One region of the Vreelandella halophytica genome, then DNA from elsewhere that is predicted to be linked to it. Evidence: predicted binding sites of a transcription regulator. Region 1 holds the regulator's gene; each other region holds the start of a gene.
What was found. Region 1 encodes sigma-54, which starts transcription at its own class of promoters, with help from an activator protein. Its sites were predicted from a motif close to TGGCACNNNNNTTGCTNT; they were not measured.

Region 1 (7,232 bases):
GTCGAGTGACGCAAGCTCGGCGTCGATCAAAGCGGCGGTCGAGAAGGCGCTGGCGATCGCTCAATACACCGGCGAAGACCCGGCGGCAGGGCTCGCGGACGCCTCGCTAATGGCCACCGAGTTTCCGGATCTCGACGTTCACCACCCTTGGGCGCTGGATACCGAGCGCGCCACCGAACTGGCGCTTGCCTGCGAACAGGCCGGGCGCGACGTGGCGGGTATTCATCAGTCCGAAGGCGCGTCGCTTTCAAGCGGCGAGGGCGTGCGGGTCTATGCCAACAGCCACGGCTTCATGGGAACCCAAAAAGGCAGCAGCCATTCGCTTTCCTGCATGCTGATCGCCCAGGACGAGCAGGGCATGCAGCGCGACTACGACTACACCAGCGCCCGGGACCCACGCGCGCTTCGAGACCCGGAAAGCGTGGGCCGCGAGGCGGCCAGGCGCACCCTGCGCCGGCTCGGCGCCAAACGTCCGCCGACCGGCACCTTTCCGGTCCTTTTCGACCCCTCCCTGGCAAGCGGGCTGGTGGGCCACCTGATGGGGGCACTGGCCGGCGGCGCGCTTTATCGCGAAGCCTCGTTTCTATGCGACCAGCTTGGTGAGCCGCTTTTCCCCGAGTGGTTCAGCCTCGAGGAGCGCCCGCTGGAAGTGGGCGCCATGGCGAGCTCGCCCTTCGACGGCGAGGGCGTGCAGACTCGCCACAACCGGTTCATCGAAAACGGGCGCATCGCAAGCTACATGCTCTCCTCCTACAGCGCGCGGCGCCTTGGCATGAGCACCACGGGTAACGCGGGCGGGGCGCGTAATATTCGTCTCGAAGCGCCGTTGGAAAGCCTGGACGCGCTTCTTGAACGCATGGGCCGGGGCGTGCTGGTCACCGAGTTGATGGGCCAGGGCGTGAATAGCGTTACCGGCGACTACTCCCGCGGCGCGGCCGGGTTCTGGGTAGAAAACGGCGAGATCCAGTACCCGGTCGAGGAGTTCACCATCGCGGGCAACCTCAAGACCATGTTTAGCGGGCTGAGTGGGCTGGGCGACGACCTGGACACCCGGGGCAGTATCCATACGGGCAGCTGGCTGGTGGATGCCATGACCGTGGCCGGTAGCTGATCCCGACACGCGCCACTTGCCAAAACAAAAGCCCGCCGTTCAAAACGGCGGGCTTTTTAGTGGACAGGCTTTTTGAACGCTAAAAAGCAGGCGTTAAACAGAGCGCTCAGCGTATCCGGCGGTAGTTCGCGTCCAGCCCCAACCGCTCGAGCAGACGGGTGAACAAGAAAGCTTCGTCGCCGGTAAGCGAACGGCTCAGGCAGTCCAGGTACTCGCGGCGCGAGTAGCGCCACCAGCGCGGCGCCTTGTAGGAATCGAGGTCGATGGCGACCAGGCGTCCGTCGCGTACCAAAAAGTTGCCGGTGTGTAGGCCGCGGCAATGAATGCCGTTTTGATCGAACGCCACCAGGGCATCCAAGTACTGTGCCTGCAGGTCTGGCGAGTCCAGGATCAGCTCCTTTAGCGCCACACCGTGGATATTTTGGGTGGCCACCCGGTAGGGGCGGGCCTCGGTGATCGTTGGCGTGGCAATGCCCAGCGCGTTCAGGCGCGAGGCAATCAGCGCGAAGTTGAACCCGGGATAGGGGCGGATGCGCAGTAGATAGCGCAGCCGGTCGAAGGTTTTGGGTTGGAAGGTCTTGATGAACTGGTCGTGCTCGGGGTCAAAGTGGACCAGAGAGTATTTGCCGGTTTGGATTAGCTGCATTATTTTGCTCGACAGGTGGATGATTAGGCCGCCTCTCAAGGTCCGCCGTCAGATCTCTTCGTCGAAGCGGGCATCGAATAGTGCTTGAATTGCCTCCAGGGTCTGTTCGGCGTCCTGGCCCACGGCCTCGACGGTCAGCGCCGTACCGCAGGGGGCGGCCAGCATTAAAAGCGACATGATGTTGGCGGCGTCGGCCTTCTGGGTCTGCTTATAGACGTATACCCGAGACTCGAACCGCTGCGCGCAGGTGACAAGCTTGGTGGCGGCGCGGGCGTGAAGGCCGCGCTGGTTGGTCAATGTAAGAATTCTTTCGGGCACCCTGGTTCCTTTTTGCCTAGCGGTGTCTTGGTCGAGTGTGCGTGGTTCATAAGGGATGACACGGCAAGCTCGCGCCGCCCAGGCATTACGATGCGGTGGCGTCGTCAACGCTGTAATGAATGCCCAGCTCGCGGTGGCGAAGCTGTACGCTGGAGCGCTTATCGAGCATCTTTTTGGCCAGCTGTTCGACCATGTACACCGAGCGGTGCTGGCCGCCGGTACAGCCGATAGCGATGGTCATGTAGCTGCGCTGGCTGCTCTGGTAGGCCGGAAGCCACTTCTCCAGCCAGTTGAGAATATCCATGCCCATCTCATCGACGACCGGGTAGGCTTGTAAAAAAGCGGCGATCTCGGGGTCGCGCCCGGTGAAGTGTCTAAGCGTCGGGTCCCAGTAAGGGTTGGGCAGACAGCGGATATCGAACACGATATCCGCGTCCAGCGGCACTCCCCGCTTGTAGCCAAACGACTCCAGCGTCAGGGTGAGCTGGCTCTGGCGCTGATGGCAAAGCTGCTCGGTGATCCGTCCGCGCAAATCGTGCACCGTCAACCGCGAGGTGTCGATCATCAGATCCGCCAGCTCGCGGATGCCAAAAAGCGTCTCTTCCTCCTTGGCGATCGCTTCTTCCAGGGTCATTCCGCTGTCTCGGGTCAACGGGTGGCGCCGGCGTGTGGCCGAATAGCGCTCGAGCAAAATCCGGGCGTCGGTGGTCAGATAAATCACCTGCACCCGGGTACTGCCGGATTTGATGTCCTGAAGCAGCGCCGGAAAGCGCTCCAGGGCTGTGGGCAGGTTGCGCGCATCGATACTCACCGCCAAATGCGTGCGCTCGCCTTGCTGTCCTAGCTCATCGACCAATGAACCCAGCAGCATGGCCGGCAGGTTGTCGATGGCGTAGTAGCCCAGGTCCTCCAGCGCCTGAAGCGCAATGGACTTTCCCGACCCGGAGCGGCCGCTGATAATCACCAGTTGCATAGTGTTTCTCTTCGGTCTGTAGGGCTGGGTGGGTAGGGCCTGGTTCTAGCTGCCCGTTTGCTCGCGAATTTTGGCGGTGACGATCTCCAAAAGCTCGCGCTGGCTCTCGCATTTGCGAAACTGTGCGCGGGTGGCGACGTCATTCATGATGGTGGCGACCTGACCCAACAGCGCAAGGTGGGTGTCGTCGGCCTCTTCCGGCACCAGCAGTACAAACACTAGGTCCACCGGGTCACCGTCGATAGCGTCGAAATCCACCGGTTCGGCAAGCTTTAAAAAGCCAGCGATAGGAGCGCTGCAGTGAGGGCTACGGGCGTGGGGAATCGCGACCCCATTCCCAATGCCGGTACTGCCTAATCGCTCGCGGCCGATCAAACGGCTGAACACTTCCTGGCTATCCAGGCTGGGCGTATTTTGGGCGATGAAGGTGCTGAAGAACTCTAGCACGCGCTTTTTGCTGCCCCCGGGGACGTCGAACAGCACGCGCTCCGGGGGGAGTATGGTTTCCAGGGTCATCGATTTAACGCACGCCAGCGCCCTGGGCGCGAGCTTGTGCTTTTTCCTTGTGTTTTACGAGTTGGCGGTCGACCTTGTCGGCCAGCGCGTCAATGGCGGCGTACATGTCATTGTCCTGGGCTTCGGCGTGCAAATCGGCGCCGGCTGCGTGTAGGGTGCAGGCAGCCTGCTGGCGCTCTTTCTCGATGGAAAGCGTGACATGAACGGTGGTGATGTTGTCGTAGTGACGCTCGATACGTTCGAGTTTTTCGTTAACGTAATCGCGCAGAGCGTCGGTCAGTTCCAGGTGATGGCCCGTAATGTTGACTTGCATCGACGTACTCCTAATCCAGGACTGTCCTTTGATTGTAACTCTTTTTCTACCATTGCAAAGCCCCGGCGGCCAGTTTCACTTTTTAACGCAAACGCCGCCGTTCGCTGGAGGAGGGAATCCCCATGGCTTCGCGGTATTTTGCCACTGTGCGCCGCGCTACGCTAATGCCGCCATCTTCCAATAGTGACACCAGGCGGCTGTCCGAGAGCGGCTTGCCCGGCGTCTCTTCTTGAATCAGTTTTTTCAACCGGGCGCGGATCGCCGTGCTCGAGTGGCTGTCGTTGCCGTCATGACCGCTCACCTGGCTCGAGAAGAAGTACTTGAGCTCGAATACACCGCGGGGGGTGTGAATGTATTTTTGCGTCGTCACCCGTGAAATCGTCGATTCGTGCATCTCCACGGCCTCGGCGATATCGGCGAGTATCAAGGGTTTCATGGCCTCTTCGCCGCGCTCCAAAAAGCCCAGCTGGCGGGCGATGATCTCGCGACCAACGCGCAACAGGGTATCGTTGCGACTCGACAGGCTTTTGATCAGCCAGCGCGCCTCTTGCAGGTGCTCTTTTAAAAACTGGTTGTCCTGGCTCTTGTCCGCTCGCTTGATCAGGCTTGCGTAGTCCGGCTGGACGCGCAGCCGCGGAAGCGCTTCGGGGTTGAGCTCGAGGTGCCAGCCTTCGTTATCGTGGCGCACCACCAGATCCGGGGTGATGTAGCTTTCGTTGGTGACGCCATATGCGCTGCCCGGGCGCGGGTCGAGGCTTCTGATCAGCCCGATGACGTCATCGAGCTGCTCGTCGTCAAGCCCCAGACGGCGCTTCAAAAGGCGCAGGTCGTCCTTGCCGAGCGCTTCGAGAAACTGGCGCACCAGGCGTTTGGCGGGCACCAGAAGCGGCGTGTCGTCGGCCAGGGTGGCGAGCTGGAGCATCAGGCATTCGCGCAGGTCGCGGGCGAAAACGCCGGTGGGTTCGAACTGCTGCATACGCATCAGCGTGTTTTCCACCTCGCGCTGACTCAAACCTTCGAGCCCCTGGGCCTTGAGCCCTTCGCGAATATCGTTGAGAGGCTGGGTGAGGTAGCCGTTGGGGTCCAGCGCGTCGATCAGGCTTTCGGCAATGGCGTATTCGCGCTCACTGGCGTCGGTCATGGCCAGCTGCCAAAGCAGGTGGCCATGCAGGCTTTGACCCGCCGCCTGGCGCTCGAAATCCGGCCCCTCGCTGCCGGCGCTGGCCGCCATGTCCTGATAGGTGTCGGACCACTCGCTATCGATGGAGAGTTCGCTGGGGATGCTCTCTTCCCATTCGGCTTCGGCGGTCTCGGTCACGCTCTCTTCGCCAAACTCGTCCTCTTGTTCCAGCAGCGGGTTGGCGTCGAGCGCCTGCTGAATTTCCTGGCGAAGATCGAGGGTGGAGAGCTGCAGCAGGGCAATGGCCTGCTGCAGTTGAGGCGTCATGGTCAGCTGCGTGCCGACCCGCAGCTGTAAAGAGGCTTTCATGACCATTGAAGAACCACTCGTTACTCGTAAAGCTCCACCCTAGTGCGAGTTGGGGTCTGGCGCAAGTGCAATAAATATGCCACTACACGGAACTTTAGGATTGGCGATGGTTTAGAGGCGGAAATCGGCGCCCAGGTAGACCTCACGAACCTTCTGGTTATTCAAAATGGCGGTTGAGTCGCCGCTTGCGATGATGTGGCCGTCACCTACGATATAGGCGATATCGCAGATATCCAGCGTCTCGCGCACGTTGTGGTCGGTGATGAGTACCCCGATGTGGCGTGCCTTGAGGGCCAGGATGATCGACTTGATCTCGCCGACCGAGATCGGGTCGACCCCGGCGAAGGGCTCGTCGAGCAAAATGAACGCGGGGTCGGTGGCAAGCGAGCGGGCAATCTCCACGCGGCGGCGCTCGCCGCCGGAAAGGCTCATGCCCAGGTTGTCGCGGATATGGGTAATGTGGAAATCGTCGAGCAATTGCTCCAGGCGCGCTTCCCGTGCGCGGCGGTCCAGCTCCTTGCGCGTTTCCAGAATCGCCAAGATGTTATCGGCCACCGACAGCTTGCGAAAAATCGATGCCTCCTGGGGGAGGTAACCGATGCCGGCGGTGGCGCGTTCGTGCATCGGTGCCCGAGTCAGGTCGCGCTCGTCGATCCCCACCGTACCGGCGTCGGCCTTGACCAGGCCCACGATCATGTAAAACGAGGTGGTCTTGCCCGCCCCGTTGGGCCCGAGTAGGCCCACCACGCTGCCTTGGGTGATCTCCAGGTTGATGTCTTTTACCACCCGGCGACGCTTGTAGCTTTTGGCGAGGTGGCGGGCGTGAAGCGTTTTGACCGCCCCAGGTTGCGTGCTCGACACGGTCATTCTCCTATTGCGCGGGCTGTAGCGTCATGCGGATGCGCTGGTTGTCGCTACCGCTAACGTCTGAGCGCGCCTGAACCACTTCGCGGTCGATGAAGTACTCGAGACGCCCGCCCTGAAAGCGGTCGGCCCGCTGGTGGAGTTCGGCCTGGTCGATAAGCTCGATGCGCCGTTCGCTGACGTGGTAGACGATGCGCCGCGCCCATCCCTCCATCGGGCCTTCGTCGTTTTCGAGCTGGTTGCGAAGGTAGGCGCGCTCGCCGGTGGCCACAGCCTGGGAAAGCTCGCCGGCGTCGTTGCGCGAGATTTCGACACGGTCACCGCGAATCTGCATTTCCCCCTGGCGGATATCCACATTACCGGAGTAGACGGCGGTACCCGCGCGCTGATCAAGGTCAAGCCGGTCGGCTTCGACTTCGACGGGGGCCTGGCTTGTCTGGGCGGCGGCGCTCAAAGGCAGGGCCAGTACCAGTAGCGCGGTACGTAAAAACGGGTGCATAACGACTCCTAAGGCGTTGAGCGGGCGGGCGGGTGAGTGCCGCGTACGTTATCGGTGAGCCGGACCTGGCTCGTGTCGAGCCAGACATCCATGCGGTTGGCGCTCATCTGCTGAGGAGGCTGCTGTAAAAGGGCCGGTGCCTCGGTGTAGGCGTGGCGGTCGATGCCATCGTAGTGTAGCCGCTCGGTATCGAGCTGCCAGCCCTCGTCCGGGGCGAGTAGCTTGGCCGAGCCCTCCATGATCAGGGACTGGTGCTCGTTTTGCAGTATGCCGTGGTCGGCGCTGGCGAGCCACTGGCGCTGGTCGGAATCGAATAGCGTCGCCCGCGGCGCGTCGGCCTCGGTCAGCGCTTGCTGAGGCGTATGGACCAGGTGCGGCGTTTGAAGGCGTTGAGTGACGCTGCCTGTTTCGCCAAACAGCGTAAGCTCGGCGTTTTCGAGCACGTGGCCGGGCTCCTCGCGCTGTACGTCCGGGTCGACCTCGACGACCTCTGGCCCGCGCGG
Region 2 (7,232 bases), 1.9 Mb from region 1:
ACTCAAGGTTCTGGTGGGTGGCGGCGATGATACGTACATCGACCTTCACCGAGGTATGCCCGCCCACCCGGTAGAACTCTCCGTCGGCCAGTACGCGCAGCAAGCGGGTCTGCGTTTCCGCCGGCATGTCGCCGATCTCATCCAAAAAAAGCGTGCCACCGTTGGCCTGCTCGAAACGGCCCTGGCGCTGCGCACCGGCGCCGGTAAAGGCGCCTTTTTCATGGCCAAACAGTTCGGACTCGATGAGATCCTTCGGAATCGCCGCCATGTTCAGTGCGATAAACGGGTGGCCGGCGCGGGGGCTGTGCTGGTGAAGCGCCTGGGCAACGCGCTCCTTACCGGTACCGGACTCGCCGTTGATCAACACCGTAATGTGCGAGTGCGACAGCCGCCCGATGGCGCGAAACACCTCTTGCATGGCCGGCGCCTCGCCGATGATCTCGGCGTTGAGGCCTTCCGGCACGCTGACCGGGCGCTGACGCTCGCGAGCGTGGGCGACCGCACGACGCACCAGCGCCAGCGCTTCGTCCACGTCGAAAGGCTTGGGCAGGTACTCGAAAGCCCCGCCCTGATAGGAGGCCACAGCGCTGTCTAAATCCGAGTGGGCGGTCATGACGATGACCGGTAGATCCGGATGCGCCTCGCGCACGCGCGAGAGCAAATCCAGCCCGTCGATCCCCGGCATGCGGATATCGGTGACCAGCACATCCGGCGGGTCGCTCAAGAGCCGGTCAAGGGCGGTATCGGCGCGCTCGATACACTCGACGTCAAGATCCGGCTGCGCCAGGGCGCGCTCCAGCACCCAACGGATAGCGCGGTCGTCATCGACGATGACCACCCGTGAAACATCGGTTTGTGTCGCCTCAGTCATGACGCGTCTCCGGTAATGTTATTGACCAACGGAATTAACAGACGAAATTCGGTACGTCCGGGGTGTGAGTCGCATTCGATCAATCCCTGATGTTGATGCAGAATCGACTGAGCAATGGAGAGCCCCAGGCCGCTGCCTTCGGCGCGCCCGGAGACCATGGGGTAAAAAAGCGTCGCGCGTAGGGCCTCGGGGATACCCGGGCCGTTATCGATCAGACCCACTTCGCTCACCAGCCGATGGCGCTCCGCGCCCAGGGTGAACTGGCGCTTGGCGCGGGTACGCAGAATCAGCTCCGGGGTGGGTGTCTCGGCTTCGCTCATGGCCTGGACGGCGTTGCGCGCCACGTTCAACACCGCCTGTATCATTTGGGATTCGTCGCCGGAAAGATCCGGCAAGCTGGGGTCGTAATCCCGCGAGATGACCACATCGGGATGCTCGGCGAGCAGCAGCGTGCGCACGCGCTCGAGCACCTTGTGAATATTGACCGGCGCGTGCCGGGTAATGTGATGAGGGCCGAGCATGGAGTCGACCAAGTCTTTTAGCCGGTCGACTTCTTGAACGATGATATGGGTATATTCGCGAAGCGCCGGGTCGTCGAGGTCGCGCTCAAGAAGCTGGGCCGCGCCGCGAATACCGCCCAGCGGGTTTTTCACCTCGTGGGCGAGGCCCCGGGCCAGCACCTTGATGGTTTCCTGGCGGGTGGTCAGCGCCTCCTCCCGGGAGATCTGCATTAGCCGGTCCCGCGGCTCCACTTCGAGTAGAAGCTCGCCAGGCGAAAGCGGCGTGACGGTGTAGTCCACGGTGAGTGGCTCGCCGTTGAGCGGGGTAATGCGCGCCTCGCGCTGGGTATAAGGGTGAAAGGCGTCGCGCGCCTTGGCCAATACATTATCGATACTTTCGCCACAGCCCAGCAGCGTGTCCAGACTCATGCCCTTGACGCGGCTAATGCTGACCGCCAGTAGCGCTTCGGCGGCCGGGTTCATCCAGCAGACGCGCAGTTCACCGTCCAGCAGCAGCACTGCGGTGGTGAGGTGTTCGAGTAAACGCTGATACATGGCGTGTCCTGAGGAGCCCCTTAAGAATTCGCGTGGCTTGATCATCGTGTGGTGCAATGTCTGTGTGATGTTTTAAGAGGAATTGCAAAAAGCGCGCCAATTGGGCGCTAGCACCGTCGTGCACGGCTTTAACGCATTAAGGCGGCGCAACGCGGCGTTTAATAGCGCAGCACAGCCCGGTTAACGCCGCGACTTCGCACCATTTTAGTGCATATTAGCGCGGCGCGACGGTAATACTCACCGCGTCAGTGCGGTGCTGAACGCGCCCCTGGCTATCGAGCAGCTCGGCTTGAAGCCGGTGGTGCCCTTGCGGCAAGCCGGTCAACCAAAACGCGTCGCTGTGCAGCGCCGACTGGCTGACCTCGCCGTTCACCAGAAGCCTTATTTGATGGTCGTCGCGCAGGGCCGGCTCAACGTACACCTCGACCGGGGTCATGGCATCGCGAATCAGCGCCTCGGCCGACGGGTTGGCGATCACAAACCGGTCGTAGGGCATGAAGGGCTGGCCGGGCCGGGCCCTTGTCGGGCTCGAAGACGGTGGCGGCGACGTCCGCTCGACCCCGGGCAACGGCGCCAGCGTGATCGCCTCGCCGCCGCGCTCCGGGTTGTCGGTATAAGTGACCCGGCCGCTTTCATCCACCACGCGGTACACCGTTTGCGCCTGAAGCTTTCCCGCCGTCAGCGAAAGCCCCAACAGCAACGCCGCCAGGCGCGCGTACTTCGCCATGCCAATGACACGCATGCCCATGTTCTCCCCATAAAAAAACCCCGCCGAGGCGGGGTTTTGAGTCAGTAACACCTCAAGGGTGCCCCTAACGTTAGAGCTTAGCAGCTGTAGTACAGGTCGAACTCGACCGGGTGCGTCGCCATACGCATGCGCGTCACTTCTTCCATCTTGAGCTCGATGTAGGCGTCGATCATGTCATCGGTGAACACACCGCCTTCGGTCAGGAAGGTGCGGTCAGCGTCGAGGGCTTCCAGCGCCTGGTCGAGGCTCGAGGCCACGGTCGGTACGGCCTTGCCTTCTTCCGGCGGCAGGTCGTACAGGTTCTTGTCCATGGCATCGCCAGGATGAATCTTGTTCTTGATGCCGTCGATACCCGCCATCAGCATGGCCGCGAACGCCAGGTACGGGTTGGCGGTCGGGTCGGGGAAGCGCGTTTCGACACGCTTGCCTTTCGGGCTAGCCGTGTACGGAATACGGATCGACGCACTACGGTTACGCGCACTGTAGGCCAGCATGACCGGCGCTTCGAAACCCGGCACCAGACGCTTGTAGGAGTTGGTCGAGGCGTTGGTGAAGGCGTTCAGGGCACGGGCGTGCTTGATGATGCCGCCAATGTAGTAAAGCGCCATTTCGGAAAGGCCCGCGTACTCGTCGCCGGCGAACTGGTTGGCGCCATCTTTCCAGAACGACTGGTGAACGTGCATGCCGGAGCCGTTATCGCCAACCAGGGGCTTGGGCATGAAGGTCGCGGTTTTGCCGTAGGCGTGGGCCACGTTGTGGATCACGTACTTCATTTCCTGAACTTCGTCGGCCTTCTTCACCAGGGTGTTGAACTTGACGCCGATTTCGTTCTGACCGGCGTTCGCCACTTCGTGGTGATGCACTTCGACGCTCTGGCCGATCGCCTCAAGGGTGTTACACATTGCGCCACGAATGTCGTGGAAGCTGTCCACCGGCGGAACCGGGAAATAGCCGCCTTTCACACGCGGGCGGTGGCCCAGGTTGCCGCCTTCGATCTGGCTGTCGGTCGCCCAAGCGCCCTCTTCCGAGGAGATCTTGTACATGGAGCCTTGAATGTCGGTCTTCCAGTGTACTTCGTCGAAGATGAAGAACTCGGGTTCCGGGCCGAAAAACGCGGTGTCGCCAAGGCCGGTGGACTCGAGGTAGGCTTCGGCACGCTTGGCGATGGAGCGCGGGTCGCGATCGTAACCCTGCATGGTGGCCGGCTCGATGATGTCGCAACGCAAAATCAGCGTGGCATCTTCGGTGAAGGGGTCGAGAAAGCCGGTGCCGTCTTCCGGGCGCAGAATCATGTCGGATTCGTTGATGCCCTTCCAGCCTTCGATGGAGGAGCCATCGAACATCTGACCGTTTTCAAAAAACTCTTCGTCCACGTCCCGTGCCGGTACGGTGACGTGCTGCTCTTTACCGCGCGTATCGGTGAAACGCAGGTCTACCCATTTGACTTCATTTTCTTCGATTAGCGCGAGCGTCTTGGCTGACATACTGTTCTCCGTCTCCGGTATGAGCGTGGCTTAAAGCGTGTACTGTTAAGCGATCTATTAAACGTATTGTTGAACAAAACCGTTGATACGCCGCGAGCGTATAGCACGCCTTTGTTGTGTATTCGCATTAAGGCGAGTTTCAAACCCGACCCTGTGACCAGCGATTAAAATAAACCGACTATCGTTGTAGCACGCTGTGAGGCGTTTGCCTACGACGCCAGCCGTTGCCGTTTAATAAGCATGTAACGTGCCAACTTTGCACCAATATGGCATGGCGAATTACCAAGCCTCTGTTTTAAAAATGATTTTCTCAACCCGAAAGCTGCCCTGATGTTGCGCGTTCAAATCAACGCACCCGGGACGGGGCTCAGAAGTCACTTTCAACTGCACCAAAAGGGTTCATAAAAGCCTTTATTGAACCAAATGCGTGCGCAAGCACGGGGTGATCGCCTCTTTGCTACACTTTCAAGCGCTTCCCAAAGAGCATGGTGGTCAACGTGGTGGTATTCGCGATCTTGTTCAGCCCGATAGAGCCCACGACGCCCACGACGATCAACAGCAGCGCGTAAAGGAAAAGCGGCAGGGTTTCTACGCCGACCACCGTATCGACAATGGCAAAAAACATCGGGTGGGCGAGATAAATGCCGAAGGAGTAGCGGTTGATCGTGCGCATCCACGCAGGCGCGGGGCGCCCTTTCAGGTAGCGCATGGCGCAAAGCGTTGCCAACACGAACAGCGGGATCACCCACACCTCCTTGGAGGTGAACACCAGCCAGCCGGGAAGCGTAGCCAGTACGATCAGCACCACCGCCCCGGCCAGCCAAACCGGGGAGGAGAACACTTGCATCCAGCGCGGCGGGCGGGGTTTTGTCGCGCCTTGCGCTACTGGCTGGTAGTAGCGCACCAGCACCAGCGCCAAAAAGAACAGATACACCCAGCCAAGCGGGGCGACCCATAGCAGGTAGCCTGGCGGCGCCACCTCGAGCCAGTAGGCCGTGCCCCAGTACGCCATGCTGACCACGCAGCTCACCCAAAGCCCGGGCACCGGGTCGAACCGCCACAGCCGCCAGCGGGCAAACAACCAGTACGCCACGTAGAACTGCATGGCGATAATCAGAAAGTAGCCGTGCCAGCCCGCGTAGAGAAAGTACTCCCGGGCAACGCTTAAATACCCCACCGAGGTCCCGCCCATATTCAGGCGCACCCACTCGGCGGTGGCGTAGATAAACCCATACGTTACGTAGGGCAGCATCACGTACTTAACGCGTTGCCATAAAAACCCCGGCGGCACCTGGCGGGCGTAGCGAAGCGCGAACACGAAAATGGAGATAAACAAAAAAACCGGCGTTCCCAACACCAGGGGGATACGCATCAAATCGGTGGTCAGGGTGTCCACGCGTTGATTGAGATGGTCCAGCCAATGAAACAGGAAAACCGCCGCGCATCCGTAGGCGCGCAGCCAATAAATCTCCTCGACCTTTTGCATCCAAGCCTCCTGCCCTGAGGCGCTGCTATGCTAATAGCGCAGCCAGCCCCGCTGGTCACATCCCTTTTGTCATGAACACTCGGAGGCAGTGTGCCCCTTCACCCTATTGCGGCTTATCTTATGCGCTCAGCGCGTGCGCTCACTGTTGTTATGAGTACTTTTTTACTCAGTGCCCCGGCGCTGGCCGGCGAGGTCTCGCGCCACGCGTTCCCCTCCCCGGTGCTAGGTGATGACTACCCTTACACGCTCTACCTGCCCGACGGCTACCAGGTAGATGCCGCCGAGCCCTACCCGGTGGTCTACATGCTGCATGGCTCGTTCGGCAACGAACACGACTGGGTCAGCCGGGGGCGGCTGGCCCGAACCGTCGACCGTTTGATCGACGCCGGGCACCTCCCCCCGGCGGTGTTCGTCATGCCGGGCAGCCGCAGTTGGTGGGTCGATGGCTATAACGAGCCTGCTCGCCGCGCCTTTTTCGACGACCTGATGCCGCATATCGAAACCACCTACCGCGTAGGCACCACCCGCGCCAAGCGCGGCGTGGCCGGGCTCTCGGCCGGCGGCTTCGGCGCGCTGAATTTCGCCCTCGAGCGGCCGGACCTGTTCGCCGCGGTAGCGGCGCTTAGCCCGGCAAGCTACGTCCCCGCACCGCCGCGCAACTCCTCGGCGCACCGCCACCCGGCCTTTCTCGACGCCCAGGGCGAGTTCGATCAAGCGCTTTGGCAGCGGCTCAACTATCCGGCTCACCTGGAAGATTACCGCCTGGCGGTCGCGCCGGGCGCCAACAACGAACCCAGCGCCACGCCCCCGGTGCCGCTTTATATCAGCGCGGGCCGCCGCGATGAGTTTGACGCCGAATATCACGCCCGCCTGCTGCGCCAGGCAATCGAGCGCATTCAACCAGGCCAAGTGCGCCTGGACCTTTACCCCGGCGGGCACACCTGGCGTGTATGGCGTGCCAGCCTACCCGCGGCGCTTACCTTCCTGTTTCAATACGTTGGCGCCGAGGAAACACCCGATAACGGCGAATGGGACGGCCAGTAGGCGAGGCCCCTGACGACAAACTACACTAAGCTCATCACTCACTCGACAAAAGGATATTGAGGATGCATCAACATATCGAATGGGACGACCCCGGCAGCGCCAGCGTCGCGGCCTACTTCCAGGGCGACCCCAACCACACCCCGCCTTACCCCGGCGCCATTCTCTCCGCCCGCTACCAGCGCCGTATCGTACGCGTCAAAGTAGAAACCTACCGGGAAGAAGACGCCGTCAGCATCGGCACCGTGGCCGCCATCCTCGACGAACACGGCCACCGCCACAAAACCCAAGGCAAACTCAACATCGACGACATCGTACGCCTGCCGGATGACAAGCGCGCGATGGAACGCTGGGAAGAAGAAAAGTAAGCCCCGCCTACGCTAACGCAGCGTGCGCCCCACCGCTTATGACGAAGTACCCCCAAGCGGTGGGGCCGAATCAGTCGGCTCTTGATTAAAGCCTTTCAACAGCACGGTATGAAAGTTCGAGTCTCCCCATCTGCATCGCCCCACTCGCTGGACGTTCTCTACTCCCCCGTATGCGCTGG
Region 3 (7,232 bases), 270 kb from region 1:
CCGCCAGCGGCGAGCTTACCCGCGAGCAGGCGCAGCAGCGCGCAATCGAGAGCATCGTCAACGCCGGCTTTGGCGACGGCGAATATATCTTCGCTTTCGACGAACAGCTCGATATCGTCGCGCACCCCAGGCGTGAACGGGGCGACGATATGAGTAGCTTCCAGGACAGTCGCGGCATGTATCTCTACAGCGCCTTCATGGAGGCGGCCAAGTCCGGCGGCGGCCACGTCGAGTACTATTCGCGCCGCATCGATGCGGGTGACGACCAGTTTCCCAAAATCAGCTATTTCGCTTACTTACCTGATTGGGGCTGGGCCTATGGCGCGGGCATCTATACCGATGACATCAACGCGGATTTTATTAGCAACCTGATTCAGTCGCTGATCGCCTTTCTCATTATCGGCTTGCCCGTGGCGCTTTTAATGGGCTGGATCATTCGCGATGTAGGACGCCGGCTGGGGGGTGACCCGCGCTATGCCGCCAACGTGGTCAGCCATATTGCCGATGGTGACCTGACCCGCAGCACCACGCTTGCCCGCTCGGATCAACACAGCTTGCTGTTCAATATCAACCGTATGCGGGAAAACCTGGCGGATACGATTGGCGGGATTCACCAGGGCGCCGACCAGGTCAACAGCGGGGTCGAGCAGATCGTGGGCGTCAACGAAGAGCTTTCGACGCGCACCGAGCAGCAGGCCGCCTCGCTTGCCGAAACCGCTTCGAGCATGGAAGAACTGACGGCGACGGTGAAGCAAAACGCCGAGCACGCCGACCACGCGCGTCAACTGGCCGCCTCCACGGCCTCTAACGCCCAGCGTGGCAGCGACGCCATGACCAATGTGGTCAGCACGATGGATGCCATCAACGAAAGTTCGTCGCAGATGAGCAGCATCGTCGACACGATCGACGGCATCGCATTTCAGACCAATATTCTGGCGCTCAATGCCTCGGTCGAGGCCGCCCGCGCCGGCGAGCAGGGCCGCGGGTTTGCCGTAGTAGCCAACGAGGTGCGCCAGCTGGCCAGCCGCTCAGCTGCGGCGGCGCAGGAGATCAAGAAACTGATCGAAGACTCCGGCGTGAAAGTGACCGGCGGCAGCCAGCAGGTACGCGATACCGGCGATGTCATCAGCAGCGTAGTGGGCGATATTCAGCAGCTCAGCACGTTGGTACAGGAGATCGCGGCGGCGACCAAGGAACAAAGCAGCGGTATCGAGCAGGTCAACGAAGCGGTCACTCAGATGGATCAGATGACCCAGCAAAACGCCGGGCTGGTTCAGGAGAGCAACCACGCCACCCAAGCGCTGGCCCAGCTCAGCATGGAGCTGCGCGACCGGGTAACGCACTTTCGTATCCACGACGCCGCACCGCAAACGGTACAGCGCCTGCCCAGCACCAGCGCCCCCACCAGCGACTTCTAACGCCTGTCGCTCACAAGGCTGGCCTCTTCAGGCCAGCCTTTTTTCTGGCATCGACCCCAGCCGCGCTTTGCGCGGCATCGCTGGCTAAAGCCTGCTCCTACGGTGGATGAGCCTATCTCAGGCGCCCCATTCTATTGGGCGATGGAAGGCATGGCCTTCCTTTGCTGGCGAGGCCACGTTTTAGAAATTACCCGCTGAAACCTGCGCTTGCCACTAGAGCTGAATACGTTCTTGCTAGACCTTGCCCTGATTGTCCAACTCGACCGCTTCGTGCATGCGCGCCAGGAGATCCGGTACGGCGGCCTGTACGCGGCTCCAGCTGGGGATGAAGGGGCGTTCGCGCGGGTTGTCCAGAAACAGGTTGCCCGCCTCCAGCAGGTTGCTGGCAAAAAGCTCGACCGCCTGCTCTTCGCTGTGGCGGTCAAGACTCAGTCCGTTCATGGTGGCATCATGGTCGTAGGCTTCGATCAAATCGAGCGCCAAGCGGTAATAGGTCGCCTTGAGCGTGCGGAAATCCTCGCTGCTGAAACTCACGCCCTGGGTGGCGAGTTTGCGGTAAAGCGCTTTGGCGATATCCAGACTCATGCGGTTGAGCCCACCGCTTGCGTCTTCTTCGCTGACCGGCTGATGTTTATGGTCGTAGGCATCGGCGATGTCCACCTGACAGATCTGGCGCATCGAATAGTTACGCTGAAGTTCCGAGAGTACGCCTATCTCGAGCCCCCAATCCGCCGGAATACGAATGCCTTCCAGCACGTCACGGCGCATGGCGAACTCGCCGGAGAGCGGGTAGCGAAAGCTGTCCAGGTAATCCAGATACGGCAGCGGCCCGCAGACGGTTTTCAGGGCGCGCAGAAGCGGTGTGACCATTAGCCGGGAAACGCGGCCGTTGAGTTTGCCTTCGGCAATACGCGGGTAGTAGCCCTTACAGAAACTGTAGTTGAAGCGCGGATGGGCTACTGGGTACATCAAGCGCGCCAGCAGACCACGGTCGTAGGTCAAAATATCGCAGTCGTGAAGCCCCACCACCGTCGAGCGGTTCGATGCGAGCATATAACCAGCGCAGTACCACACGTTGCGTCCTTTACCCGGCTCCAATGCCCCCAGACCGTGCTCTTCGAGTTCGCTATCCAGCGCGCGCAGGCGCGGTCCGTCGTTCCAAAGGATGCGCGTATGCTGCGGCAGACGGGAGAAAAACTCCCGGGCGTACAAGAACTGTTCGCGGTCGGCCCGGTCGAGCCCGATTACGATTTCGCCAAGGTAGGGAACGTGTTTGAGCTCGTCGATGATCGCCGACAGCGCCGGCCCTTCGAGCTCGGAAAAAAGCGACGGTAGAATGAGCCCCATGGGGCGGCGCTTGGCAAAGTCAGCCAGGTCTTTCTCGAGATCCTCGACGGGACGCCGCGTCAAGTTGTGAAAGTCCGTCACTAAACCATTTTGATGAAAATCGCTCATAGTGTGCCCTCTTTGGCGTATCGTCCGGCATTGACTTTAAAAGGCCCCAGGACCCAATTTATCCCGTCGTGGCGTCGTCTTCGGCCACTGCCAAGCGTTCATCTGCCTGGCCCCACCAGTACATGAGGCCCTCGACCCAGCCCTCGGGGCCTTCTGCATGGGTGCGATATAAAAGCGGGTTGGCGGGGGCCACGGTCAAGCGGTGACGCCCCTTGATGACCACCGCCTGGTTCACGGCCTCGAGCATTTCGACATCGTTGGGCCCATCGCCAAGGCCCAGGGTAAGTGGCGCCCGCCCACGTAGGGCGCTAAAGCGCTTGATCAGCCAGTTCACGGCGCTGCCTTTGTCCGAGGCCGCGCCCATTACATGATGAAAACGCCCGCCCTGGGTCAGCGCCAGGCCATCGCTCTCGAGCGCTTGACGAAAACCTTCCAGCGCCTTGTCGTCATCCTCCCAGATTAGCGGCTCGCTGCCTTCGCGCTGGCGCGCGGCATTGGCGCGCGCCTCGTCCAACCCGGTCAGTTCGATGAGCCGTTCGACGGACATCTCGCCCATACGGGTGAAGCGCACGCCCAGGCGCTCACGCCATACGTTCAGTCGCGCGCGAATGAAACGGGCATCCACCCCGGTATGTTTGATGACGATGCCGTCTCTGGCGTCGCCCGGGCGGTCCAGACTTGGATGGCACCAGCCCGGCGGCAAGCCGATCACTGCGCCGTTTTCAGCGACAAAGGGGGTGGAAGTGAGCTTGAGGGCCTCGCGCAGCGGAATCAGCTCGGCGCGGGTCTTGCTGGTCACGGGGATGACGGGCACCCCCAGCTCGCCAAGCCGAATGAGCGACGCTCTGGCCGGTGAAAAGTCGTAGCTGTCATGGTCCAGCAAAGAACCGTCCAGGTCCGTTACCAGCAAGCGCGGCTCGAAGGCGGGGTCCAGCGCTCTGCTGCCAAGCTCTTGGGCCGATCGTTGTGTTGGGACGTGTTCCGGCATGGCGCACCTGCTCGCGTTTTAGGCCACCCGATATGGACGGGCGGCGCTGTGAATTAGCCACCAAGCAGATTACGTGCCACACAGCGTATTTTCTTTACTTTCAAAAAGATAAAAAGCGAGTGCTGTGCCGCAAAGTTACGAGCACCAGAACGGGGCAGCTACTTTGCACCACATTGATGCAAATGAATTCTCGCATTCTGGCTCGATGCCTCGTGGGTTATCACTTAAAAACGGTAAAACTTTAACAAGGCTTTAACAAGGCATAAAAAAACATTCAAAAAATGCTTGGCAGAAACGCCAAAATGCCTATACTCAACTTGTACCTGCTGGCGGCCTTGTACACCCCTCACCTGACGCCAGCAGAATACATCGAGCCAAGCCCTTAGTGACCCGCCCTCCCCCGGCGGGTCTTTTTTTGCCGGTACGTTACTCCACGTGAATGACGACCTCGACCCGGCGGTTTCTCGCGCGGCCATCCGCCGTGGTGTTGTCCTCGAGTGGCCGCGTCGCGGCGAGCCCCACCGCCCGCAACCGCGAAGCCTCGACGCCGGCTGCTTCGAGCGCTTCGACAATGGCGATGGCCCTGGCGCTGGAGAGCGCCCAGTTGGAGGAAAACTCCGGCGTATTGATCGATTGGCTATCCGAGTGGCCTTCGACCCATACCTCGCCATCAAAGCGCTGAATGGTTTCCAGCAGGCTATCCACCAAAGAAGCGCCGCTTTCGGTGAGCTCCGAGGTGGCCGAGGGAAATAGCAGCTGATCCTGCACACGCAGGCTAATCCCTTCGGCGACACGCGCTACTTCGACCCCCTCCAAACTTGGCAGATAAAGCGAGTCGGCGACGCGCTCGTTCAAGCCCTCGGCGGCGCTCACCGCCCCTTCGATGGCCTCGTCGCTCAAGGCAATCGCGTTTACCGGCGGCTGATCGGTTAGAATCACCATGTAGTCGGCCAGGGCCGAGTTGCCCGCTAGACGTGTAGCGTTGCCTTGGCGTGCCGTGGCCTGGGCGGTAAAGAGCGGCGTGGGAAGCAGCCACTCAAAAACCGCCGCAGGCTCGTCAATATCCAGCGCATCGACTTGAGCGCCAGGCGCCAGGCGGGCCAGCAGCGCAGGGGGTGGAAGGGCTTCTACCGGCACTTGTGCCGGCGACGCTATGGGCCTGCGAGGTAACGGCCCCACCACGCCAAGCGAGGCGCTAATGGCGGCGGGACTCAGCCCCCACGCCGCTGGCGCGGGGGTACGCTCTAGCGTTTCCGGCAATGGCACGCGAAGCTCGGGCTGCTGAGTGTCCGGCGCGTCGCTGGTGGATAAATCCAGCGGGTCGTCGTTTGACCAGCCAGGACTTACATTCGCTGCGGCGATAATGATCACAAACAGCGCGACGAGTAGCGTCATGATGTCGATATAGCTGATCATCCAGCCGCTGTTGCCATCGTCCGACGGGTACGCGGACAGCAACGAGTCGTGGCGCGGACCTCCGCGGTGGTCTTCAAGCATAGGTGTCTCTACTCATTCAAGTTTTCTACCCGTTGGCCGATGGAATATAGACGTGGCCGACAAGTCTATCAAAAACACCTTTTGTGAAGAGAAGGAACTAGCCGGTGTATACCCGCCTTTTAGCTGGAACAACGCGTTTGAGAGGCGCGCTTGGCGTGGGACTGTTGAGTCTTACCCTGAGCGGCTGCTTTTACGCCAATACCTCGCAAGCGCCGATTGCGACAACCTATCCCTATTCCGAGCAGCAGCGCATGCAGGCCGCTCACCACTGGGAAATACTCGCACGCCATGAAGCGGGCCAGATCCTTCAGCGCGAGCGCGTACGGTTTCGCGACCTACATATTCAAGACCAAGAGCCGGACGGCTACGTAGCCTACAGCGGCGGCGAGTTTGGCCGCGGTTTCCGCACCTTTTTGACCAGCGAGCTGGTCACCCGAGGCGCCAACGTGACCATGAACCCCACCGATAACAGCGCCGAGGTCGTTATCGATGTCGAGGTCGTCGAGCATCGCGATCGCGGCTTTATCCGCCCGCCGGTAGGCGCGTTCACCGCACTAACGGCGGGTATCGCCGTGGCCACGATTCCGATCAACCGCTGGAGCGAACCGGCGCTGGGGCTGATTCCGGCGGGGATCGCGGCGGATATCACCAGCGGCAGCTGGACGCACACCGGCAACGAAGAGATCATCGTCACGACGCAGATCATCGATGGCGAGCGCATCCTGTACTCTTCTTCCAATATCTACTACATCAATAAGGGTGATCGCCACCAATACGCGCCGCGCCGGGTATACCATACCCCTGTCGAGCCCTCTATCCCACTCACCAATACCTGGTAAGGCCATGCACGCCATGATTTCTTCACCGTTTGCCTTCATTACGCGCCGTGCCCACTGGCGCCTGGCGCTTTTTGCCCTGTGCGTGCTGTTACTAAGCGGCTGCGCGGGCATCAACCAGCGAAATGCCAATCCGCCCCCGCCGCCGCCGGATCTATCCGACCTGGCCCACGAGGCCGCGATGACCATGATCGCCAACAACCCGGACTTGACCCGGTACAGCCCGATGATCGCGGCGACTTTCGTCAGCATCGATAATCTGACTGAGTCGTCGACCTTTGGACGGATCAGCTCGGAAATCATGGCCTCAGCCCTTGCCCAACAGGGCATGCAGGTACGCGAAGTCAAAATGCGCGACAGCATGTTCATCGAAGAGAGCGTGGGCGAGCTGATTCTTTCCCGCCAGGTTCAGCGGCTAAGCGCGCAGAACAACGCGCGCTCGATCTTGATGGGTACCTACGCCCAGGGGCAGGATTTTATCTACGTAAGTACCCGCGTGGTGCGGGCCGGGGACGCCATGGTGCTCGGCAGCGCCGATTTCAAACTGCCGATCAACAACAATGTGCTCAGCCTGCTCGAGGGTCAGAGCGGCTGGTAACGCCAGGGGCACGGCCATGAGCGCACCTTGCGCTTACGGCCGTGCCTGTCGAGCGGCACGCTTTTGGTAAGCGCTAAAACTCCCCCACCAAAGCGCTAGCCAAAAAGCGTAAAACATGGCGCCGCTGTTGTGCGCCAAAAATGTTTGGGAAAGGCCAAAATCGATATACGCTACCGGCAGCAAACTGCCGGCCACGGCCAGCGAGCGTACCTCTAAATCCGGATGGTTAAGCCCGGAGGCGAACAACTTAAGCGGAATGATATAAAGCGCCAGCAGAACCAAAAGCCCCACCACCCCGCGTTTGGCGGCGGCGTCGATAAAGTCGTTATGGGCGTGATCGAAATCTGTCGCCCCAGGTATAATGACGCCGCTTTGGCTTAGCTCGATCATCGCTTGGGTATAGCCTTTTTCGCCCCAGCCAAGAAGCGGCCGCTCGGCGA
Region 4 (7,232 bases), 1.4 Mb from region 1:
GCGATCGAAAAAGAGGCCATCCTGCAGTCCATCCACGAGGGCATTTTGGCGGTCAACCGGGAAGGCCATATCACGCTGGTCAACCAGCAGGCGCGCCGCTTTCTCAAACTTCCCGACGACCACGTGCTGCTGGGCCAGCCGATTCGCGAAGTGGTCCCGAATTCCCGGCTGCTTGAAGTGCTCAAAAACGGCGAGCAGGAGTTCGATCAGCAGATGTGGCTGGGCGATCATCCGGTGGTGGTCAATCGCGTGCCGATTCTCGACGGCGACGACATCGAAGGCGCGGTGGCGACCTTTAGAAGCCGGCGGGAAATCATCGACCTTTCCCAGGCGCTGACTCAGGCAAGCCGCGATGTGGACATGCTGCGCGCCCAGGCCCATGAGTTCTCCAACAAGCTCTATACCATCTCCGGGCTTTTGCAGCTCGAGCGCACCCAGGAGGCGCTCAAGCTGATTCACCAGGAAACCGAGCGCGCTCAAGCGCAAATGAGTTTTTTGATAGCCCATGTCGCCGATACGGTGCTAAGCGGTACGCTTTTGGGCAAGCTGACCCGGGCCCGCGAGCTTGGCGTTGCGCTCGAAATCGACGAGCAAAGCTCGCTCTCTCAGCCGCTTACGCCAAGCGGCCAGGAAGTGATGATGAGCGTGGTCGGCAATCTGCTCGACAACGCCTGCTTTGCCGCGCTCAATGGGCCCCTGGCGAGCACGCCGACCGTGCGGCTTTTTTTCACGGATTTGGGCGAGCAGCTACTGATCGAGGTGGAAGATAACGGGGCCGGTGTGGCACCGGAGCACGCGAGCACCATTTTTGACGAGGGTTTTTCGACCAAGAGCGGCAGCCACCGGGGCATTGGGCTTGCCCTGGTGGCCAGGCTTTGCCGCCAAAACGGCGGGGCGGTCACGCTGGAAGAGAGCGAACTGGGCGGGGCGTGTTTTATCGCGGTGCTGGACCGGTCGCTTTGCAGTACCGCGCCTTGAGGGGCGCGTCGAGTGATAACAAGATAACGCCGAAGGGGACACGGCATGACTAATACGCAGTACGGCATTCTGGTCGTCGAAGACGACTTTCGCATCGCCGACATCCACCAGGCCTTCATCGAGCAAAGCGACGGGTTTTACGTAGCCGGCTCCGCGCGCACGGCCCGGGAAGCGAAGGCGCTGCTCGACGCCCGGTCGGATTCGATTCATCTGGTGCTATTGGATGCCTACCTGCCCGATGTCGAGGGGCTGGAGCTTCTATGGACCATTCGCCGGCACTACACCCGCGTGGATATCGTCATGGTGACCGCGGCCAAAGAGGTGGAGACGATTTCCGAGGCGCTGCGCGGCGGCGTATTCGACTATTTGATCAAACCCATCGAAGCCTCGCGGATGACCCGGATGCTGACTCGCTTTCGCCGTGAGCGTGAAGCCATGGCGAACCGCGGGGAGATGAACCAATGGGAGCTGGACCAGGTGCTGGCCAGGCTCACGCCCGAAAGCGCTCATAAAGCCGAGCCCCAGGCGCTGCCCAAGGGCATCGACCGTTTGACGCTGGATCGCGTCGTGGCCGCGCTGGCCGCCGATGCCACGGCGCTGACCGCGGTGCAGGTCGCCCACGCCCTGGGGGCTAGCCGTTCGACGGCGCGGCGCTATCTGGAATTTCTGGTCGCCGAGCAGCGCGTCGTCGCTGAACTTGGTTACGGCGATGTGGGGCGCCCGGAGCGGCGCTACCGGCTCGTGGATACCCCCGCGCTATCCTGAAGCGGTCCATCTTCCAAGGCATCGGCTACCGGGCGTGAACAAAATGAACAAAATGCCCATAAAGAATTTTTTAGCGTTTATGACCACAAGCTTGTTTCGGCCCGCCTGGGTCTTCTAACGTTCGCGACGTAAAGATCATAACAACACCGACACGTGGAGAACGCCATGACGCTATTTTTAAAGACCACGCCCTCAAAACGTCTCGCTCTGCTGGCCCTGCCCGCTGCCCTGTTGGCCGCCGTGGGGTCCTCCGCCCAGGCTCAGGAGTGGACGCCGAGTAAATCCGTTGAATTCATCGCCCCCGCCAACCCGGGCGGCGGCTGGGATACCCTGGTACGTACGGTGTCTCGCGTCATCCAGCAAGAAGGCCTGGCGGACGAGAACTACGCCGCTATCAACGTCCCCGGCGGCGGCGGCGCGGTCGCCTGGGCGCAGATCGCCCGCGACGACGGCAACCCCCACAAGCTCTTCGCCACCAGCCCGCCCATCATTTTGGTGCCGCTGGCCGGCGCCTCGCGCTACGACCACACCGACTTCACCCCGGTGGCGCGGCTGATCACCGACTACTCGATCATTCTGGTGGCCGAGGATTCCGAATATCAGGACCTCAACGACCTGTTCGCAGCGCTTGAAGAGAACCCCAATCTGAGTGTGGGCGGCGGCAGCGCCCCGGGCTCGATGGATCATATCTCCATGGCGGGCGTGGCCTCGGCGGCGGGGCTCGACGCCTCCAGCGTCAACTACATTCCCTTCTCCGGCGGCGGCGACGCCATGACCAACCTGATGGGCGGTCACGTCGAAGCGGTGATCACCGGCGCCGGCGAATCCGTTGGCCAACTGGGTGAAGGCAGCCAGCTCCGTGCCCTCGGCGTTTCTTCGCCGGAGCGCCTGGGCGGCGGGCTTGCCGATGTACCCACCTACCAGGAACAGGGCGTGGACTACACCTTCGATATCTGGCGCGGCGTAATGGGCGCCCCGGATATGCCCGAAGAAGCGGTCGCCTACTACGAAGAGCTCTTCGCCGAGATGCTCGAGACCGATGGCTGGCAAGAGGCCCGGGATCAGCTCGGCTGGATCGACGCCTATCAGGACAGCGACGCGTTCGGTGACTTCCTGGACGCGCAGCAGGAGCAGTTCAGCAGCGTGCTAAGCGACCTGGGCCTTCTGCGCCAGTAAAACGGCCGTCGCGTTACGACCCCGGTGGCCGTATGGGCCGCCGGGGTCGTTTGCCTGAAACGCGGGCCTAGCCCTACCTTCGCGGCCCTTCTTTTGAAAGAGACTCCTCATGACGCGATTAAACACCAATCAGTGGCTGGCCCTCGTGCTTGCCGTGTTCGCGGCAGCGTATCTGGCCATGGCCTGGCAGGTGCCGACGTTTCCGTTGCCGCGCCCGGTCGACTCGGACCTTTTTCCCAAAGCGCTTGGCGTGACGCTGCTGCTGCTGGCCGGGTTTCTGTTTTTCGAAAAGCCGGCGCCGATTGCCGGAAGCGACGAGATCGACGAGCAGGCTCAGCAAGGCCCGCTGTTGTTGACCCCCTGGGCGCGCGTCATCGTGACCTCGGTGGCGATCGCCGCCTACGCGCTGCTGCTCGTGCCGCTGGGTTTCGTGGTGGCCTCACTGCTTTTGTGCGTGGGCCTGACCGCCTACTACGGCTACCGCCGTCATGGGGTGAACCTGGCGGTGTCGCTGGCGGTGGTGCTGGGGCTTTATCTGTTGATGACGCGGGTGATGGATGTCTACCTGCCCACCGGCATACTGCCGATTTAAGCGCCGTCGTCTAAACGCTGCTAACGAGAGACACGCCCATGGATGCCTTGAACAATCTCATGTACGGCTTTGGCATCGCGCTCGAGCCGATCAATATCGCCTACGTTTTCGCCGGCGTGTTTGCCGGCACCATCATCGGCATGCTGCCGGGCCTTGGGCCGATCAGCGCGCTGGCGCTGATGATTCCGATCACCTTCTCGATGGAACCCTCCTCCGGGCTGATCCTGATGGCCGGGGTGTACTACGGCGCCATCTTCGGCGGCTCGACCTCGTCGATTCTTTTGAACGCCCCAGGGGTTGCGGGCACCGTGGCGACCTCCTTCGATGGCTACCCCTTGGCCAAGCAGGGCCTGGCGGGCAAGGCGCTGGCGATTGCCGCCTACTCGTCGTTCGTGGGCGGTACGGTCTCGGTGGTCTTTCTGATGCTGGTGGCGCCGCTTCTGTCCAAAGTGGCGGTAAGCTTCGGCCCGGCGGAGTACTTCGCGCTGATGGTGCTGGGGTTGACCGCAGTGGTGTCGCTTTCGGACAAGTCCCTGGTGAAAGGCCTGATCGCCGCCGTGGTGGGCGTGATGATCTCGATCGTGGGCATCGACATGCAAACCGGCACCGAGCGCTACACCTTTGGCTCGGCGCAGCTGCTCGACGGCATCGATTTCCTGGTGGTGGCGCTGGGTATCTTCGCGCTGGCCGAGGTGTTCTACATGCTGCTGCGCGGCGGGGGTGGCAAGGAGGCGCCGCGTAACGCCATCGGCTCGCTGAAGCTCACCCGCTCGGAAGTGGGGCAGATCGCCGGGCCGGTCAGCCGAAGCTCGGTGCTGGGCTTTTTCACCGGCGTGCTGCCCGGCGCCGGCGCCACGATCGGCTCGTTTCTGGGCTACAGCATGGAAAAACGCATCGCTAAAGACGGCGATACCTTTGGCAAGGGCAACATCAAGGGCGTAGCCGCGCCGGAAGCGGCCAACAACGCCGCCTGCACCGGCTCCTTCGTGCCGCTGCTCACTCTGGGCGTGCCCGGCTCCGGCACCACGGCGGTACTGTTGGGCGCGCTGCTGGTCATGGGCGTGACGCCTGGGCCGATGATGCTCGAACAGCGCCCGGACGTCTTCTGGGGCGTGGTGGCGAGCATGTACGTGGGTAACATATTCTTGCTGGTGCTCAACCTGCCGCTGATTCCCCTGATCGCCAAGATTCTCGATCTGCCCCGGGCGATGCTGCTCTCGCTGATCTTGATATTTTGCATGATCGGCGTGTACGGCATGAGCTTCAGCGTGTTCGATTTGCTGCTGCTGTTAGGCTTCGGCCTACTGGGCCTTGGGATGCGCTTATTCGGCTTTCCCGCCGCGCCGCTGATTCTTGCGCTGATTCTGGGCAACATCATGGAGGAGTCCATGCGTCGGGCGCTGCAGATCTCCGGCGGTGACTGGATGACCTTCGTCGAGAAGCCCATTTCGCTCTCGCTGCTCGCCGTCGCGCTCTTGTCGCTTTTGCTGCCGCTGCTCAAAAAGCGCCGCAAGCGCGCCGTGTGATGTTCGCTTTCACCCATGCTTTGAAGCGCCCTTCGGGGCGCTTTTTTGTGCATAGGTGCTGGCTCCATGAAACGCTTTTGGTGCATGGCGTGGGCGGGCGCATCAGAAACGATCAGCGCCGAGCCTGTATTGATCCTAATTGGTGCAGCTAAAGCCGGCTAAGCCGGGTTTGGTGTTGATAACCCATTGACTTAAAAAGCATGACCGCCCAAGGCGCCATCCTGGCGCATCCCTTGCAAGAGTGATAAGCGATACCTGCCCGGTTTAACGCCCCCGCAGGCCCGCTATTCAAATAACGAGCCCTTTTCAAAGGGCGCAAGGAGATCCAAGTGGCCAAACCAACGCTTCCTCTTTCCCGCCGTTTCATGACCTCTTTACTGGCTGTCGCCGTCATGGGCGCCGGCGCCCAGGCCGTGGCTCAGGAGAGCAACGACCCGATCAAGGTCGGTATTCTCCACTCGCTCTCCGGCACCATGGCGATCAGCGAGTCGACGCTGAAAGATACCGTCGAGATGCTCATCCAGCAGCAAAACGACGCGGGCGGGCTGCTGGGCCGGGATCTTGAGGCCGTGGTGGTCGACCCGGCTTCCAACTGGCCACTGTTCGCCGAGCGCGCCCGGGAGCTGCTCGCCCAGGAAGAGGTGGACGTCATTTTCGGCAACTGGACCTCGGTTTCGCGCAAGGCGGTGCTGCCGGTGGTCGAGGAACTCAATGGCCTGCTCTTCTACCCGGTTCAGTACGAAGGCGAGGAGTCCTCGGAAAACGTCTTCTACACCGGGGCGGCCCCCAACCAGCAGGCGATTCCCGCCGTCGAATATCTGATCAACGAAGTGGGCATCGAGCGCTTTGCGCTGATCGGCACCGACTACGTCTACCCGCGTACCACCAACCGTATTCTCGAAGCCTTTTTGAAGGACGAGCACGGCATCGCGGATGAAGACATCATGGTCGACTACACGCCGTTTGGTCATTCGGACTGGCAGAACATCGTCTCCGAGATCCGCCGCTTCGGCGAAGAGGGCAAGCCCACCGCAGTGGTCTCCACCATCAACGGCGACGCCAACGTGCCGTTTTATCGTGAGCTTGCCAACCAGGGGATCGACGCGGCGGACATCCCGGTCATCGCTTTTTCGGTAGGTGAGCAGGAGCTTTCCGGTATCGACACCGGCCCGCTGGTCGGCCACCTGGCCGCGTGGAACTACTTCATGAGCGTGGACACCGACGAAAACTATGACTTCATCGACGCCTGGATCGAGCATACCGGTGATGAAGAGTCGGTCACCAACGACCCGATGGAGGCCCACTACATTGGCTTCAACATGTGGGCGGAAGCGGTTCGTAAAGCGGGCACCACCGACGTGGATGCCATCAAGGACGCCATTATCGGCGTGAGCGTGCCGAACCTTTCCGGCGGCTATGCGGCCATGATGCCCAATCATCACATCACCAAGCCGGTGCTGATCGGCGAGGTGCAGGACAACGGCCAGTTCGACATCGTCTGGCAGACGCCCTCCACGGTGGCCGGCGACGCCTGGTCGGATTACCTGCCCGGCTCTCGCGACCTGATCAGTGACTGGCGCAAGCCCATGGAGTGCGGCAACTTCAACGTGGTCAACGGCTCCTGCGGTGGCAGTAACGCCGCTGAGGAAGCCGAAGCGGCGCTGGCCGAGTAGCGTTTTCGAGTACGCCTTTTACCCGGGCCGCGTAGGCGGCCCGGGGCACGCCATCTCTTACTCATACTCAAAGGAAGAACCCGATGAGGCGTTTCCTTTTCTGGGCGCTGCTGTGCCTGCTGGCCGGCTTTTTACCGAGTGCGGCGGCGCAAACCAGCGCCGCTTCGCCCAACGACGACTCCGGCTACGCGCTGCTCGAAACCCTGGACGTGGATTCCTACCGCGACAAGGGCGAGGCGATCTCGAATATCTTGCAAAGCGACGACGAGCGCGCCCGGGAGTGGCTCCAGGCGCTGTTGGACGGCCGCCTGCAGCGAACGGATGACGGTCGTTTCGTGGTCGTGTTGGACAATAGCGGGCGCAACTGGCCGGTGGAAGACGCCCTGACCGGCGAGGCGCTCGGCGAGATGTCACGCCGCGAGCTGGATCGCATCGGCATCAACAACGCGCTTCGAAACCAGCTGCGTAGCGCCATCGCCGTGGTGGATCTCTACTCGCCCAACGTGGAGCGCCGGCGCACCT

Region 2: the regulator sigma-54 is predicted to act here: its motif matches at 4,394-4,411, upstream of glnA (glutamate--ammonia ligase).
Region 3: the regulator sigma-54 is predicted to act here: its motif matches at 3,974-3,991, upstream of ACWHXT_RS11205 (HAD-IIB family hydrolase).
Region 4: the regulator sigma-54 is predicted to act here: its motif matches at 5,260-5,277, upstream of urtA (urea ABC transporter substrate-binding protein).

Annotation. Positions count from the first base shown of each region.
Region 1 is NZ_OZ309107.1:2,140,121-2,147,352, reverse strand. It holds gene pmbA (metalloprotease PmbA) at 1-1,111, shown strand, start outside; gene ACWHXT_RS10110 (hypothetical protein) at 1,218-1,757, opposite strand; gene ACWHXT_RS10105 (HPr family phosphocarrier protein) at 1,806-2,075, opposite strand; gene rapZ (RNase adapter RapZ) at 2,161-3,048, opposite strand; gene ACWHXT_RS10095 (PTS sugar transporter subunit IIA) at 3,094-3,564, opposite strand; gene hpf (ribosome hibernation-promoting factor, HPF/YfiA family) at 3,569-3,877, opposite strand; gene ACWHXT_RS10085 (RNA polymerase factor sigma-54) at 3,960-5,372, opposite strand; gene lptB (LPS export ABC transporter ATP-binding protein) at 5,478-6,227, opposite strand; gene lptA (lipopolysaccharide transport periplasmic protein LptA) at 6,238-6,729, opposite strand; gene lptC (LPS export ABC transporter periplasmic protein LptC) at 6,738-7,232, opposite strand, start outside.
Region 2 is NZ_OZ309107.1:230,512-237,743, reverse strand. It holds gene glnG (nitrogen regulation protein NR(I)) at 1-871, opposite strand, end outside; gene glnL (nitrogen regulation protein NR(II)) at 868-1,926, opposite strand; gene ACWHXT_RS01160 (DUF4124 domain-containing protein) at 2,141-2,725, opposite strand; gene glnA (glutamate--ammonia ligase) at 2,752-4,158, opposite strand; gene ACWHXT_RS01150 (acyltransferase family protein) at 4,616-5,644, opposite strand; gene ACWHXT_RS01145 (alpha/beta hydrolase) at 5,795-6,688, shown strand; gene ACWHXT_RS01140 (hypothetical protein) at 6,751-7,053, shown strand.
Region 3 is NZ_OZ309107.1:2,407,544-2,414,775, forward strand. It holds gene ACWHXT_RS11195 (methyl-accepting chemotaxis protein) at 1-1,418, shown strand, start outside; gene ACWHXT_RS11200 (glycosyl transferase) at 1,653-2,873, opposite strand; gene ACWHXT_RS11205 (HAD-IIB family hydrolase) at 2,932-3,861, opposite strand; gene ACWHXT_RS11210 (OmpA family protein) at 4,288-5,358, opposite strand; gene ACWHXT_RS11215 (hypothetical protein) at 5,514-6,197, shown strand; gene ACWHXT_RS11220 (FlgO family outer membrane protein) at 6,202-6,792, shown strand; gene ACWHXT_RS11225 (O-antigen ligase family protein) at 6,826-7,232, opposite strand, start outside.
Region 4 is NZ_OZ309107.1:3,547,123-3,554,354, reverse strand. It holds gene ACWHXT_RS16500 (ATP-binding protein) at 1-978, shown strand, start outside; gene ACWHXT_RS16495 (response regulator) at 1,024-1,743, shown strand; gene ACWHXT_RS16490 (Bug family tripartite tricarboxylate transporter substrate binding protein) at 1,909-2,919, shown strand; gene ACWHXT_RS16485 (tripartite tricarboxylate transporter TctB family protein) at 3,029-3,511, shown strand; gene ACWHXT_RS16480 (tripartite tricarboxylate transporter permease) at 3,550-5,037, shown strand; gene urtA (urea ABC transporter substrate-binding protein) at 5,403-6,710, shown strand; gene urtB (urea ABC transporter permease subunit UrtB) at 6,794-7,232, shown strand, end outside.